DNA from 3 places in the Vallitalea pronyensis genome. Region 3 is predicted to be linked to each of the others. Evidence: predicted binding sites of a transcription regulator. Region 3 holds the regulator's gene; each other region holds the start of a gene.
The links. Region 3 encodes Rex, which represses fermentation and respiration genes when NADH is low (regulators of the CRP and FNR family bind a similar motif). Its sites were predicted from a motif close to ATTGTTAANTANTTAACAAT; they were not measured.
Positions count from the first base shown of each region.

Region 1: the regulator Rex is predicted to act here: its motif matches at 2,243-2,262, upstream of HZI73_RS18485 (iron-sulfur cluster assembly scaffold protein).
Region 2: the regulator Rex is predicted to act here: its motif matches at 1,628-1,647, upstream of HZI73_RS02040 (NADH-quinone oxidoreductase subunit NuoE family protein).

Region 1 covers NZ_CP058649.1:4,445,952-4,451,279, reverse strand. The annotation lists gene HZI73_RS18490 (ABC-F family ATP-binding cassette domain-containing protein) at 392-1,942, shown strand; gene HZI73_RS18485 (iron-sulfur cluster assembly scaffold protein) at 2,296-2,988, shown strand; gene HZI73_RS18480 (GGGtGRT protein) at 3,001-4,002, shown strand; gene HZI73_RS18475 (radical SAM/SPASM domain-containing protein) at 4,062-5,030, opposite strand.
Region 2 covers NZ_CP058649.1:482,953-488,280, reverse strand. The annotation lists gene HZI73_RS02050 (hypothetical protein) at 1-513, opposite strand, end outside; gene trmB (tRNA (guanosine(46)-N7)-methyltransferase TrmB) at 588-1,223, opposite strand; gene HZI73_RS02040 (NADH-quinone oxidoreductase subunit NuoE family protein) at 1,783-2,271, shown strand; gene HZI73_RS02035 (NADH-quinone oxidoreductase subunit NuoF) at 2,390-4,183, shown strand; gene HZI73_RS02030 (NADH-dependent [FeFe] hydrogenase, group A6) at 4,209-5,328, shown strand, end outside.
Region 3 covers NZ_CP058649.1:2,794,458-2,799,785, forward strand. The annotation lists gene HZI73_RS11545 (ABC-F family ATP-binding cassette domain-containing protein) at 1-1,936, opposite strand, end outside; gene HZI73_RS11550 (hypothetical protein) at 2,281-2,655, shown strand; gene HZI73_RS11555 (redox-sensing transcriptional repressor Rex) at 2,986-3,618, shown strand; gene HZI73_RS11560 (adenylosuccinate synthase) at 3,784-5,061, opposite strand; gene HZI73_RS11565 (LysR family transcriptional regulator) at 5,169-5,328, shown strand, end outside.

The sequences.
Region 1 (5,328 bases), 1.7 Mb from region 3:
AAGAACTGGCAACGGGAGGTTACGTGAACGATATAGTGTGTTCATGCACTCTCGTTGCGTTTGTTGCTTGGAGCTGTTTTAAAGGAATGGCAACAAGCCGCAAAAGTCGTTTATGAACACACTATATGGTATACCTCCCTCCCGTTGTCGGTTATTTAACATACCCCTTAAACCGGTATCCATAATATTAACTTAAAGCATATACCTGTTGTATATTTTTTAATTGATTTACAACCCAACTCGTGATATTCTATCCATATTGCGAGTTTTTTTATATTCAAGCAGCTCTATCAAGAAGAGTATCAAATGAAGCTCTAGTTTTAGCATAAAAATGGTATAAAATTCCTGTTACAGATATAGGCAGATATAGACAAAATGAGGTGTGAAACATATGTTAAGTGTAGAAAAAGTAAACCATGACTTTGGTGGACGCATCATTTTAAGTGATGTATCATTCCGTTTAAAAAAAGGTGAACACGTGGCACTTGTGGGACCAAATGGTGAAGGTAAAAGTACCTTTCTAAAAATCATTACCAATAAACTCATGCCCGATGAGGGTATCATTAAATGGTCACCAAAAGCGAAAGTAGGTTATTTAGACCAACATGCTGAACTGCAAAAGGGAAAGAGTATTCGAGATGTGTTAAATGAAGCATTTGAAGAAGTCATTGAATTAGAAAAAAAGATGCTGCAGATATATGAAGAAATGGCCAATTTTACAGATGAAGAGATGGCTGTAAAACTTGAAGAAGCAGCGGATATACAGACCACATTAGATCATAGTGGGTACTATATGATTGATGCAAAAGTGGAAGAGGTTGCTAATGGTTTAGGTCTTGGGGATATTGGTCTTGATAAGGATGTAAGTGAATTAAGCGGTGGTCAACGGACGAAGGTTCTGTTAACAAAATTGCTGTTACAACGTCCAACAATTTTATTACTTGATGAGCCAACGAACTTCTTAGATGAAAACCATATTGAGTGGCTAAAAAGGTATCTACAGGAGTATGAAAACAGTTTTATTCTAATATCCCATGATATACCGTTTATTAATCATGTTGCAACGGTGATCTATCATATTGAAAATGGCGAATTTACCAGATACACAGGTAATTACGATGATTTTAAACGTATGTACGATATCAAAAAACGTCAAGCAGAACAAGCTTTTGAAAAACAACAAAAAGAAATTGAGAAATTAGAAGATTTTATTGCCAGAAATAAAGCAAGAGTAGCTACGCGAGGTATGGCCAATAGTCGACAAAAGAAATTGGATAAAATGGAACGGATAGAACGTGTTAGGGAGAAACCAAAGCCAAAATTTGGATTTAGGTATGGACGTGCTTCTGGTAAGATTGTATTTGAAGCCAAGGACCTTGTGCTTGGTTATGACGAAGCATTAACCAGTCCATTAAACATGACACTGGAGCGGGGCAAACGCATAGCTCTCAAAGGCGTTAATGGATTAGGTAAATCGACTCTGCTAAAAACGCTAATGGGTATCATCAAGCCATTTGATGGAAAGGCAATTCAAGGAGATTATTTAGAAGTGGGCTATTTTGAGCAAGAGAGTGACCCCAATAACAGCAACACGGCTATTGAAGAAGTATGGCATGAATACCCAGCGCTTACCAATCTGGAGGTAAGAGCAGCTTTAGCAAAATGCGGCTTAACCAACGATCATATTACAAGTCAGATGAAGGTGCTCAGTGGTGGTGAAGCAGCCAAAGTGAGATTATGTAAACTAATGCTGAGAGATATTAATCTATTGGTATTGGATGAGCCTACCAATCACTTGGATGTTGAAGCAAAAGAAGAACTAAAAAGTGCAATCAAGGCGTTCAAAGGTACACTGCTTGTCGTATCTCATGAGCCAGCATTCTATATGGATTTGGTTGATGACGTTTGGAATGTGGAAGATTGGACAACCAAGGTCATATAATCTTAGGAAAATATGCCCAATAAATGCTCTAGGCTCTGTTAAAAACTAGTGGAATGGCTAAAAAATAATGAAAATAATTGTAAATTTCCTTGAAATTCGTTATAATAAGTGAGGAAAATCTAAGATGTGACCATGTTCGTCACACTAGAAAAATATAGTGAGCTACTTTTATTGAGCCTTTTCATAAGGACACTTCAATTTCTAATTGAACCTTTTGTACTTGGATTTAAGTAACAAAAGGCTAAATTAAAAATTGAAGTGTGAATCAATAGAAGTTTGACATTCTATATACTAAGAGGATTTGATAAATATTTATCAAATCAGAATTTCATTTAAGAAAGGATGAAGAGAATATGATGTACACTCATGAAGTGAAAAACATGTGTTGTGTTGCTAAAGGACCTAATCATGGGCCAGCACCAATTCCTCAAGAAGGAAGATGGGTTCAAGCCAAAGAAGTAAAAGATATTTCTGGTCTTACTCACGGTGTAGGTTGGTGTGCTCCTCAACAAGGTACATGTAAACTTACTTTAAATGTTAAAGATGGTATCATTCAAGAAGCTTTAGTTGAGACCATTGGATGTTCAGGTATGACACATTCAGCAGCAATGGCTTCAGAGATCTTACCAGGAAAAACAATCTTAGAGGCATTGAATACAGATTTAGTATGTGATGCCATTAACACAGCCATGCGAGAGTTATTCTTACAAATTGCTTATGGTAGAACACAAACTGCTTTCTCAGAAGATGGGCTTCCAGTAGGTGCTGGTTTAGAAGATCTAGGTAAAGGTCTTCGTTCACAAGTAGGAACCATGTACGGTACTCTTGATAAAGGTCCTCGTTACCTTGAAATGGCAGAAGGCTATGTTACGGAGATTGGACTTGATGAAGATAATGAAATCATCGGGTACAAGTTTATTCACTTCGGTAAAATGATGGATATGATTAAAACTGGTATGGAAGCAGCAGAAGCAATGGAAAAAGCTACAGGTACATATGGTCGTTTCGCAGACGCTGTGAAAACAGTTGATCCAAGACAGGAATAGGAGGTTAGTAATATGGCATTATTTGAAGGATACGATAGAAGAATTGAAAGTATTAACAAAGCTCTAGGCGAATTTGGTATTGCTTCATTAGAAGAAGCAAAACAAATCTGTGATGATAAAGGCATTGATGTACATGAACTTGTTAAGTCTATTCAACCTATCTGTTTTGAAAATGCATGTTGGGCTTATACACTTGGTGCAGCAATAGCGATCAAAAGAGGTATTACCGTTGCAGCTGATGCAGCTGATGCAATTGGTGAAGGCTTACAAGCTTTTTGTATTCCAGGTTCTGTTGCCGATCAAAGAAAAGTGGGTATTGGCCATGGTGGTTTAGGTGCTATGCTCCTTAAAGATGAAACAAAATGTTTCGCGTTCTTAGCAGGACATGAGTCATTTGCTGCTGCTGAAGGTGCTATCGGTATTGCACGTTCTGCAAATAGAGTTAGAAAAGAGCCGTTACAAGTTATCCTTAATGGACTTGGTAAAGACGCTGCTCATATTATTTCTAGAATTAATGGCTTTACATATGTTCAGACTCAATTTGATTATGCTACAAGTGAATTAAAAATTACAAAAGAAAAAACTTACTCTGATGGCGAAAGAGGAAAAGTTCGATGTTATGGTGCAGACGATGTACGTGAAGGTGTAGCAATCATGCATCAAGAAGCTGTGGATGTATCCATAACTGGTAACTCAACCAATCCTACACGCTTCCAACATCCAGTTGCTGGAACCTATAAAAAAGAATGTAATGAAGCAGGTAAGAAGTACTTCTCAGTAGCTTCTGGTGGTGGTACTGGTAGAACACTTCACCCAGATAACATGGCTGCTGGTCCAGCTTCTTATGGTATGACAGATACCATGGGAAGAATGCACTCAGATGCACAATTCGCAGGTTCTTCATCTGTACCTGCTCACGTAGAGATGATGGGACTGCTTGGTATGGGTAATAACCCAATGGTAGGTGCAACAGTTGCTGTTGCGGTTGCTATTCAAGAAGCAATGAATAAGTAATTTACGTATACAATATTATAAAAAGAAAGCCATAGAAACACGTGTTTCTGTGGCTTTTTTTATGCATCACCCTTCAACCAACTCACAATATTTTTGAATTTAAACGCAGTGCCAGCAGGGATTTTAGGTGTAACCACATCACAAGCATGACACAATTTGTTTTTATTGCGATCAGTGAGCATATTCTGTCTGACCGTATCGTATACTTTACCATACCATATATCTATTAGACGATGTTCACAGAGATCGCCCATGGTAACACTGCCTGTGGCATCATTACAACATAAGCTTAGTTTACCATCAGGGCGAACGACGACTTGTTCAAAAGGGTACATGCATGCAGATTTTAAAGTATTTTTTTTAGTTGTTCGATTCTTAGCCTCTCCACCTCGATTAAGAAGAATTTCATTCTCTTTTCTATAATAAATATGTACTTTATCTTGATAGGATTGAGTCTTAATATAGTCATATACCTGACGAACACCTTCATGAAGTTCGAAAGTATCACTGTAGTTGTCAATGGTCATCCAGTCCAAATATAGCATCAATTTCTTAAAATAATCAAGCGTTAATAAAGTACCATTAGTGAAGAGATAGAGTGTGGCATTGGGTAGTTTTTCCCGCGTGAATTTAAGAAATTCTAATAAGCGTTTATCAAGGAGCGGTTCGTTATTAGAATACAGGCCAATGCTTCCTTTATAATTCAGCTCAACCAGTTGGTTAATAATGGATTTAAACAGATCTTCATCCATCTTTTTGTAAGGGCGGGGATCAATATGGTGGTTAATAGGACAAAAAGTGCAAGAACCGTTACAACGATTAATGGTTTCAATCTCAATGGTTTGAAAAACAGGAAAAGGTTGCGATGATAAATAGTTTTTTGCTTGTTTTTTACTTAAAGACTTAAATAAACGGTCAAAAAGTACAATGCCTGTTGGCAAGATATATGATTCCAATAGGGTTGGATGTTTTCGTTCTAAATAAGATTTTAGCTTACCTAAAACGGTATTATAGGGGTTAACTAACATCTATAAAATCTCCTTTTTATGATTTTAATATTACTGTATTAACACTATAATACAGTTTCATGTATTTGTCAACACCATCACGATTAGATTTGTCCATAACTGAAATACAACATTTATATTCAGAAGTTTTTGAAAAGAACATGATGTTGTCATAGAAACAGATAATGGTGCTTTAAAAAAGTAAATTATTTACAATCAGCTGAAAGCATTCAATAGTCAACTTTCAAGAGAACGCATGTCTAAAAAAATTTTGATTTTTACTTAAAATGTGTTATACTATATGTAGTGATATTTTTAC
Region 2 (5,328 bases), 2.3 Mb from region 3:
AATGGCATTAAACAGCCCATAAGTAAAATATTCTTTATCAAAGAAAGAGTCAAAATAACCTTTTCTGAAATCTTCAAAGGTTTCTTCTTCATCTTTCACGAAGCCTATACCCATTTCCACATCATAGATACCAAAAATACGATCAAAGATATCCCGATTGAAATGACCTTCCGGTATAATAAATCCTATTTTATAAGAAGGATTGTTCTGCTCTTTCTTGGTGAATATACCAAAGATGGATTTACGATTGGTATTTTCTATGGGCATGACCGTATGTTGGTATCCTGCATCTTTTACATAGCGTTCAATGACCTTAATATTATCTCTCGGCACACTATTATCAACTGTACAACAGAAGTTGGTATTAATGACCATAAAAAACGACTTTTTTCCTAATAAATGGTCCAAGGCTTGAAATCGAAAATTTTCTTTATCTTTGTTTTTATAATAATCAATAAACGTTCTACCTAATTTCTCATCTTTTCTAACTGTCACAGGGTGCTTCATCATCATCACTCCTCATGTAACAAGTCCATGGCCTATGCCGTATGCTTGTCATTATAGTTTTAGTATAAACGATTTTAATGTTATTTAAAAGCCTCTAATCGATAAATAGGCATACCCAATCCTACAAACTTTTCTTCGTATTCTGTCATCACATTACCTTCTAAATAGGGGCTGTTATGTAAATCCCTTGTTACTTTTTCCACCTTCCAATGATGTTTTTCCATCTCTTCCAGTGAATAATCAAAAAGTAGCTGATTATCTGTCTTGAAACATATCTTTCCACCTGATGTTAATACCTTTTCATAACGTTCTAAGAAACCATGATGGGTTAATCGCCTTTTATCATGTCGGTCCTTGGGCCATGGGTCTGAAAAATTAAGGTAGATACGCTCAATCTCTCCTTCTTCAAAAACATCCAGAATTTCTTCCACATCCATGCGTATAGCGTATAGGTTCTCCATGGCTTCATCATCCAGATTACCAAGGGCTCTTACTAAAACATTGGTAAATTTCTCAAATCCTATGTAATTCACATGGGGATTCTGCTTGGCTAAGGTACTTATAAACTGCCCTTTACCCATACCAATCTCAATATGGATAGGATGGTTATTGCTAAACTGTGTGTGCCACTTACCTTTTAGACACTTTTCATCCTGAATAATCTTAGGATGATTCTCTAATTTCTCTGTTGCACCAGGGATACACCTTAATCTCATGATATACTCCTTACTTCAATCTATTTATAGGATACTGCTTCCATTCTACTTAACATGTCATTGTATCATTCTATATTATGATTTATGAATCTTTAAATGTCAACACACAAAAAAAACCTATCCATGCGGGATAGGCTAAAAGCTTTTATATATAAATAAAAGGGGGGTAGTTTCTACGTTATTATCGTAACATACAAATATGTCTAAATTATGAATTTAATATTACTATTAGATGTAAAGTTTTGGAACATTAGCCAACTATTTATTATCTTATTTTGCAACCACTAAGCCCATAAAATAAGCCTTTTTAGGTACTCGCACTTTTAATTATAAAGCATGCAATGTTACAAATAAATGTCATGAAAATACATATATGCCAAATATTACTATTAACCTCTGTAAAACTTGTCTATTATTTATCAATCAATAATCCCTTAAATATTCACCAAACAAGCAAGAACATATGAACTTTTAGCCGTATAAAAAGGTAAGGATTGGTATAGCCTAACATTAAGATGGCATGCGAAAGAAAATATGTTGTCATTCATGGAGGTGTCTAATGAAAACCCAAACCAACAATCAACTGGATGATTATAAGGCTCTGGATCAAGTCATAGAAACATACAAAGATGAACAGGGTACCCTCATTCATATTTTGCAAAAAGCTCAAGATATATTTGGTTACCTGCCCATGACCGTTCAATCCTACATTGCTGAAAAATTATCCATTCCAATCTCAACCATTAATGGGGTGGTCAGTTTTTATTCCCTATTTTCTCAAGAACCAACAGGTAAATATACCATTGGCGTTTGCCTAGGTACGGCTTGTTATGTAAAAGGTTCAAACGACATTCTTGAAGCCATTAAAGAAGAATTAGGTCTTGATGTAGGTGAAACCACATCTAATAAAATGTTTACCCTTAAGGCAACACGGTGTATTGGTGCGTGTGGTCTAGCCCCTGTTATCACCATTAATGATGATGTATATGGCCGGCTATCACCATCGGATATCCCGTCCATTATTCATAAATATACGAAAAACACATAAAGGAGATGAAGCTATGCAATATGAACCTATCCGCTCCATGGCTGAATTGAGCAAGCTCCAAGAAGAGCACTATCAAAAGCTTGTTCTTCGACTAGGTGAAACTTCTCTCGATGAAGAAATTCATAAATTCCATATCCTCGTTTGTGCTGGAACAGGTTGCACCGCTTCCAATAGTGGGCAAATACTTCACAAGCTGCAAAAAGAGGTAAAAAAAAGACATCTTGAAGACCAAGTCAAAGTATTTAAAACCGGTTGTTTTGGCTTTTGTAAACTGGGTCCCATCATTGTGGTTCACCCTGACCGAACCTTCTATTGTCAAGTTGACGTTACAGACGTGGATGATATTCTAGAAGAACATATTGAAAATCATCGTGTTGTGGAAAGGTTATTATACAAGAACCCTCGAACCGATGAGGTGCAGCAAAAGATTGATGATCTGGATTTCTTTAACCATCAACAGCGTATTGCATTACGTCATTGTGGTGTTATAGACCCTGAGAACATCTATGAATACATTGCCTTGAAGGGTTATGAAGCTGTTGGAACCATCTTAGATGACAAAACGCCTCCTGATGATGTCATTGACACCATCAAAACATCTGGCCTAAGAGGGCGTGGAGGCGGTGGTTTCCCAACAGGTAAAAAGTGGGACTTCGCAAAATCCTATGAAGGTAAGAAAAAATATGTGGTATGCAACGCCGACGAAGGTGACCCTGGTGCTTTTATGGACCGTTCTATTCTAGAAGGCGATCCTCATAGTGTGATTGAAGCTATGCTGGTAGCTGGTTATTGTATTGGTGCTGACCAAGGGTTTATCTATGTACGAGCAGAATACCCCATCGCTGTTGAACGATTAGAAATTGCCCTAGACCAAGCTAAAAAGTGCGGCTTATTGGGACAGAATATCTTAGGTACAGGCTTTCATTTTAATTTGGATATCCGACTGGGGGCAGGTGCTTTTGTCTGTGGTGAAGAAACAGCTCTTATATCTTCTGTCATGGGACTACGTGGCGAGCCAAGACCAAGACCTCCTTTCCCTGCTGAAGTGGGTCTGTGGGAGAAACCAACCCTTAATAATAACGTAGAAACCTACGCCAATGTACCGGCCATCCTTCTCAAAGGAGCTGATTGGTACAACAGCATTGGCACCGAAGACAGTAAAGGAACGAAGGTCTTTGCTCTAGCTGGTCAGATTAATAACACTGGGCTTATTGAAGTCCCTATGGGGACAACCCTAAGAACCATTGTCTATGACATTGGCGGCGGTATTCCTGGTGATAAGACATTCAAAGCTGTACAAACTGGTGGTCCTTCAGGGGGCTGTATTCCTGAAAAGCATCTGGATACCAAGATCGATTATAAATCCTTAACAGATATTGGCTCTATGATGGGTTCTGGCGGTATGATTATCATGGATGAAACCGATTGTATGGTGGATATTGCGCGGTTCTATCTGGAATTTGCTACAGATGAATCTTGTGGAAAATGTGTTCCTTGCCGTATTGGTACTAAAAGGCTGTTAGAAATATTAGAAAAAATCACAGAAGGAAAAGGTGACATGGAAGACCTTGATATTTTAGAAGAACTCTGTGTCAATGTTCAAAACGGTTCCTTATGCGGTCTTGGGCAAACAGCACCTAATCCCATATTAAGTTCCATGAACTACTTCTTACATGAATATAAAGCCCACATTAAAGAAAGACGTTGTCCATCTGGTGTATGTAACGCACTTCTTCAAGTGGTGATTAACGATGATACATGTATTGCATGTGGTATCTGTGCAAAGGTCTGCCCAGTGGATGCCATTACAGGAGAAAGGAAAAAGCCCCCTTACCACATCCATCAAGATATATGTATTAAATGTGGTGCCTGTATTCCAAAGTGTCCCGTAGATGCCATTTATAAACGGTAAGTATGGTAAGAAAGGAGGTCAATCTATGGAAAACATACGAGAAAAAGAAGAACAAGCCTTAAAAGATCAACACGTTACGGTCTATTTTGATGATATTCCCTATGACGTACCCATGGGTATGAGTGTACTAGAAGCAGCAAGACTAGTTCATATTGAGATTCCCAGCTTATGTTACCTAAAAGATATTAACGAAATAGGGACATGTCGGGTATGTGTGGTGGAAATTCAAGGCATTCGAGCCCTTCAACCCTCATGTGTGTACCCTGTTCGAGACGGTCTAAAAATAAAAACCAATACAAAAAAAGTCCGTGATGCCAGAAAAGCCGCTGTTACTTTACTGCTATCCAATCATCACAGAGAGTGCTTAACATGTATCCGTAATCTTAACTGTGAATTACAAAATGTAGCCGATCAGTTAGGTGTTCGTAACATTCCTTATACAGGCGAGATGCAGGATTATGGCTATTTTAGTGATAATGTCTTCATCACAAGAGATTATAATAAGTGCATTAACTGTAGACGCTGTATGGCCATATGCAATAAAATTCAAGAGTGTGATGTCTATTCGCCCCTCTGGCGTGGTTTAGAGACGGTCATTGCTCCTGCGTTTAAAAAAGATTTAAGTGAAGTATCCTGTATCACCTGTGGTCAATGTGTTATTGCTTGTCCTACAGCATCCCTATCTGAAAAGGAATGTATTCGTGACGTCTGGAAGGTTCTCAATGACCCTACCAAACATGTTATTGCTCAAACTGCTCCTTCTATTCAAGTCACCATTGGAGAAGATTTTAACATGCCAGTCGGTACATTTGTAAGGGGTAAACTGGTAACTGCTCTTAGGCGCCTTGGCTTTAACAAAGTCTTTGCAACGGATGTCACCGCTGACCTCACCATCATGGAAGAAGCCAGTGAGTTAAAGGAGCGGGTTACAGAACATCCTGAACGCTTACCCTTATTATCCTCTTGCTGTCCGGCTTGGGTGAAATTTGCAGAGCATTTTTATCCTGATTTACTCCCCAACCTATCCACGTGTAAATCACCTCATGAAATGTGTGGTGCCATGACAAAAACATGGTATGCACAAAAGTATGGTATTGACCCATCAACCATTGTTAATGTAGCCATCATGCCTTGTACAGCCAAAA
Region 3 (5,328 bases):
ATGACTCCCATTTTTCATAGAGACCTTCCAGTTCTCCTTCATATGCTGTTTTTTCATTATGTAGGTTTTCAGCTTTTTCGGCGTTGGTATAGATTTCTTCTAGACAAAGTTGTTCATCGATGTCTGTGATGCATTTTTCCAGTTCATGAATACGTTTTTCTAATTGCTTTATTTGGTTTTCAAGTTTACGTTTATTGGCTTGTTCTTCCTTGTTTTTTAGCCAATCGGCTTTATTGCCTGTAGGCGACGGATCAGATACAAGGTTATTGTTGACAATTGTATTGTTAGAGGCTTCTTCTAAAGCTAAAAGCTGCCTTTTTTCTTCTTCTAATTTTTTTTCCACATAATAATTATAATTGCCTAAAAAACTATTGAATGCCGTAGGTGTTAATTCAAGCACACGGGTAGCTACTTTATTAATAAAGTAACGGTCATGAGAGATAAAGAAAACTGTTCCATTGTAGTGGCTGATAGCCGACTCCAGAATCTCTTTTGAAACCATGTCCAAATGGTTGGTTGGTTCATCTAACAATAAGAAATTAGCATTGGATAGCATTAATTTTGCCAAGGTTAACCGGCCTTTTTCACCGCCGCTTAACGTGTGAATGGGTTTAAAGACATCGTCTCCAGTGAATAAAAAGGCAGCTAAGGTGTTACGTATCGGTCCTACATCCATGGTGGGATATGCATCCGAAATTTCTTCTATGAGATTGTTTTGAGGATTCAGTGTGGCATGTTCTTGGTCATAATAACCAACCTTTACTTTTGCACCATAGTCTATAAAACCAGTGTCACCCTCTAATTGCTGATTAATGATTCTAAAAAGTGTTGTTTTACCAGTACCATTATCCCCAATAAGAGCTACTTTTTCTCCACGCTTAATGTGAAAGTTAACCCCCAAAAACAGGTGTTTATCATCAAAACTTTTGGACAGATTTGTTGCATTAATCACCTCATTACCACTAACCACGCGAGGCTCTAATCGAAGGTTCATTTTATCGTGCATCACCGCAGGTGCGTCCAGTTTGTCCAATTTACTCAGCTGCTTCTCACGGCTCTGAGCGCGTTTAATTAATTTATCTCGTCCATGAGAACGCAGTTCACGAATGACTTCTTCTTGCCGTTTGATTTCTTTTTGCTGCTGAAGATAATGTTTTAAGGCTATTTCACGATTGATGGCTTTGTGCTTCACGTAGAAGCTGTAATGACCATTATAGATGTGAGAATGAGTATTTTCTATTTCAATAATACGACTCACGATTTTATCTAGAAAATAACGGTCATGGGATATGATGACGATTGTTCCATGATAGTTACTCAAGAATCCTTCTAGCCACTCACATGCCTTAATATCCAAATGGTTAGTAGGCTCATCTAATAATAGAATATCAGGATTAGTTAATAAGAGTTGTGCCAGTGCAACCCTGGTTTTCTGGCCACCAGATAAAGTGGATATCCCTTGATCAAATTCTTCTTCTACAAATCCTAGTCCTTTAAGAACACCGCGAATATAACTTTTATAACCATAACCATTGTTCACTTCAAAATCATGTTGAAGTGCGGCATATGCTTTCATGAGCGATTCAAGGGTATCAGGATCGTTCTGTTTTTCTGCCATTTGTTCTTCATATGTTCTTAGTTTGTTTTCCATATCTATAAGGGGTTGGCATGTTTTTAACATTTCTTCCATAATGGTATGATGGCTAGAAAGGGTACTGTGCTGAGAGAGATAACCTAATTTGATACCGCTTTCTATAATAACCTGGCCTGAATCAGGCTCTAATTCTTTGGTAATAATCTTGAACAATGTGGATTTGCCTGCACCGTTAAGGCCCACAATAGCAGCTTTTTCACCTTTTTCTAATTGAAAATTAATAAGATCAAGGACTGTATGGGTTTCGAACGCTTTACATATATTTTTACATGATAAAATCATTGTTGCCTCCTAATTGTCTAACTGTGATTTCAATCCTCACAATATTTTACCATCAAATCGCTTAATTGAAAAGGAAGTCCTTGTATTCTAAGGAGAATGGACTTGTAAACGGAATCGTAAAACCTGGGCTAAGTGGAAGATTATGGGAAAATCATTGAAAGTATCATATATTTAGTTTATAATAGAATTGAAGTTCTAGAAAGGGACAAGTCTACTGAAATGTATTAGAGGCAAGTTTAACTCAAGAAGGATAATCATAAAAAGGATAAGTATTAAAAAATGAGTCCCTGAATGGAACAGAATTATTCCGAAAGGGTGATCACTTGAGTCGTAATGCAGGTTATATGAAGAAATTAAGAAAAGCACGTGTAGAAAGAAAACAATGTATTCGATGCGGTAAGTCTTTATCACATGAAACACTGGTTCGAGGTGTAAAGCAATGTGAGAAATGTTTGGATTATCAACATCGAAGAAAGCTAGGGCAGATTCATTCAAAAGTTAACACCACATACTTTTATAATCGGCAGTATAAGAAAGATGACATAAAAAGGAAGAAGTTAGGCGAATATATGGTCAAACATAGAATTACCATTAAGGATCTGGCTCATCATTCGCATTTATCTCAACGGACCATACAGCGTATATTATATACAGAGAGTAATTACTCTAAGAAGACAAAAGAGTCCATTAATAATTACTTAGGTAAAGAACTGCTTTAGTAGGGCTGTTTCATAATATGTTTTTGCGTTACTTATAGTTATCAAGGAAAATCAGTTTCTTGAGAATGCAACGTATAGAATGTATTATGAGATAGTCCTTTTGTAATATATATGCATTTATGGTATAATCTATTTAATGTACTGTGTATACAATGAACATAGTACGGATTACCTGTAAGCATAATGAGAAACAACAAAATAAGCATATAAATTAGAGTAATACACGTTAATTATTTGACATGCTCATACCCAAGATATATAATTATTTTAAGGGCTTCAACAATAAGGAGTGTATTGCTCTGAAAAGTATCAAGATTGGGGATAGATTTTATGGTAGAAAAGAAAATTTCAACAGCGGTTATTAAGCGATTACCAAAATACTACAGATACTTAGGAGACTTATTAGAGAATGACGTGGTGAGGATTTCATCCAAGGAATTAAGTCAGCGAATGGGTGTAACAGCGTCTCAGATAAGACAAGACCTTAACAATTTCGGCGGATTTGGACAGCAAGGTTACGGATATAATGTTGAATATTTATATAATGCTATTGGTAAAATATTAGGACTTGAAAACAAGTATAATACCATAATTATCGGTGCTGGTAACTTGGGACAGGCACTTGCTAATTATACAAACTTCGATAAAAGAGGTTTTAAAGTAAAAGGATTGTTTGATGTAAACCCGCGACTAGTGGGGATTACAGTAAGAGGTATTGAAATACAAGATTTAGATGAAATGGAGCATTTTATAAAAGAGAATGCCATTGATATTGCTGTTCTGACTTTACCTAAGCAAAAAGCGCCTAAGATTGCCAACGATTTGGTACACTATGGTATTAAAGGTATATGGAATTTTGCTCCGGTAGATTTAAAATTATCCAATAAAGATGTGGTGGTTGAGAACGTTCATCTCCTGGATAGTTTAATGACGCTTTCCTATAATATTAAAGAGCGGATATAGGCACATACATATTACATGTATCGTCAAAAAAACCATATATCAATGTTAAGACATACGCCAATATGCATGCTATGTTAATAGTAGCTGTGGGGTATGCTTAACTTGGTATATGGTTATTATTTATTTAGGCTGCTATTAACCTTTTAAAGACCAATTAGTGGCTAACTAACGCATAATAATAGCATCTCGTTCAGGTCCAACAGATATATATTTGATTGGAAAACCAATAGCATTCTCAATGTAATTCACATAATTTTTTGCTTCCATAGGTAAATCTGTGTAACTACGTATATGGGAAATATCCCTTTGCCAACCTGGTAATGGTTCTATTACGGGTTTTGCTAAGTCTAATTCATGGGTAACTGGAAACGCCTGGGTTATGGTATCATTTATCTGATAGGCTGTACATACAGGGATGTTCTCAAGATAACCAAGTACGTCTAGCAAAGACAAAGCAACTTCCGTTGTACCTTGTAATGTACATCCATATCGTGTAGCGACAACATCAAACCAACCCATTCTTCGTGGTCTTCCAGTGGTCGCACCGTACTCACCATTATCACCACCTAAATGTCTTAACTGAGCGGCTTCTTCACCAAATATTTCAGAAACGAATGGTCCAGCACCTACACAACTGGAGTAAGCTTTTACAACCGTTACAACATGTTGAATTGAAGTGGCAGGTATACCAGCTCCGATAGCTGAAAAACCAGCTAATGGAGAAGAGGAAGTCGTCATAGGATAGATGCCATGATCTGGGTCTTTTAATGCACCTAACTGGCCTTCCATAAGGATGTTTTTCTGTTGGGCAATCGCTTCATTCATTACTTTTGTAGTATCACACACAAAAGGCTTTATCCTATGGCCTAATGGAATAAGATCATCACATATTTTTTCAGCCTCTAAAAGAGGTTGTTTATAAAAATGTTGAAGCAGCACATTCTTTTTTTCAATATTTCTTTCAAGTTTGTCTAATAATCTGTCGGGTGTGAATAAATCATTCACTTGTATACCAATTTTACTGTACTTATCAGCATAAAAAGGAGCGATACCTGATTGGGTAGAACCAAATTTCTTGGTACCTAATCGTGCCTCTTCGTATTGGTCTAGCAGAACGTGCTGAGGTAAAATCACCTGTGCTCTATGGGATATCTTAATCTGTGGTGCAGGGACCCCTCGCGACATTAAATGTTCATATTCATCCAAAAAACCTTTTATGTTTAATGCTACACCTGGTGCTAGAATATTTGTAGCATTCTGATAAAAAACACCAGAGGGTAACAAGTGCAATTGGAATTTACCATACTGATTCATGATGGTATGCCCCGCATTATTCCCTCCTTGAAATCTGACCACATACGCTGCTTCTTTTGCCAGCAAATCTGTCATCTTACCTTTGCCTTCATCGCCCCAATTGCCACCTACAATAGCTGTTACACTCATATTATCACTCCTTATTTATTTTGAAAATCATCACCATCTATAGTATAATCAATGATGGAACATAAATAAAATTAATATTAATTATATCTTCCATAAGGAGAGATTATATGAAAATCAATTTTGAGCTTTATAAGGTTTTTTACATGGTTGCTAAGGAAGGACAAATCTCTGCAGCAGCAAAAAAATTATATATTTCTCAGCCTGCTGTGAGTCAAGCCATTAAGCAGTTAGAGGAGAAATTAGGAGCAAACGTCTTTATTCGAACTC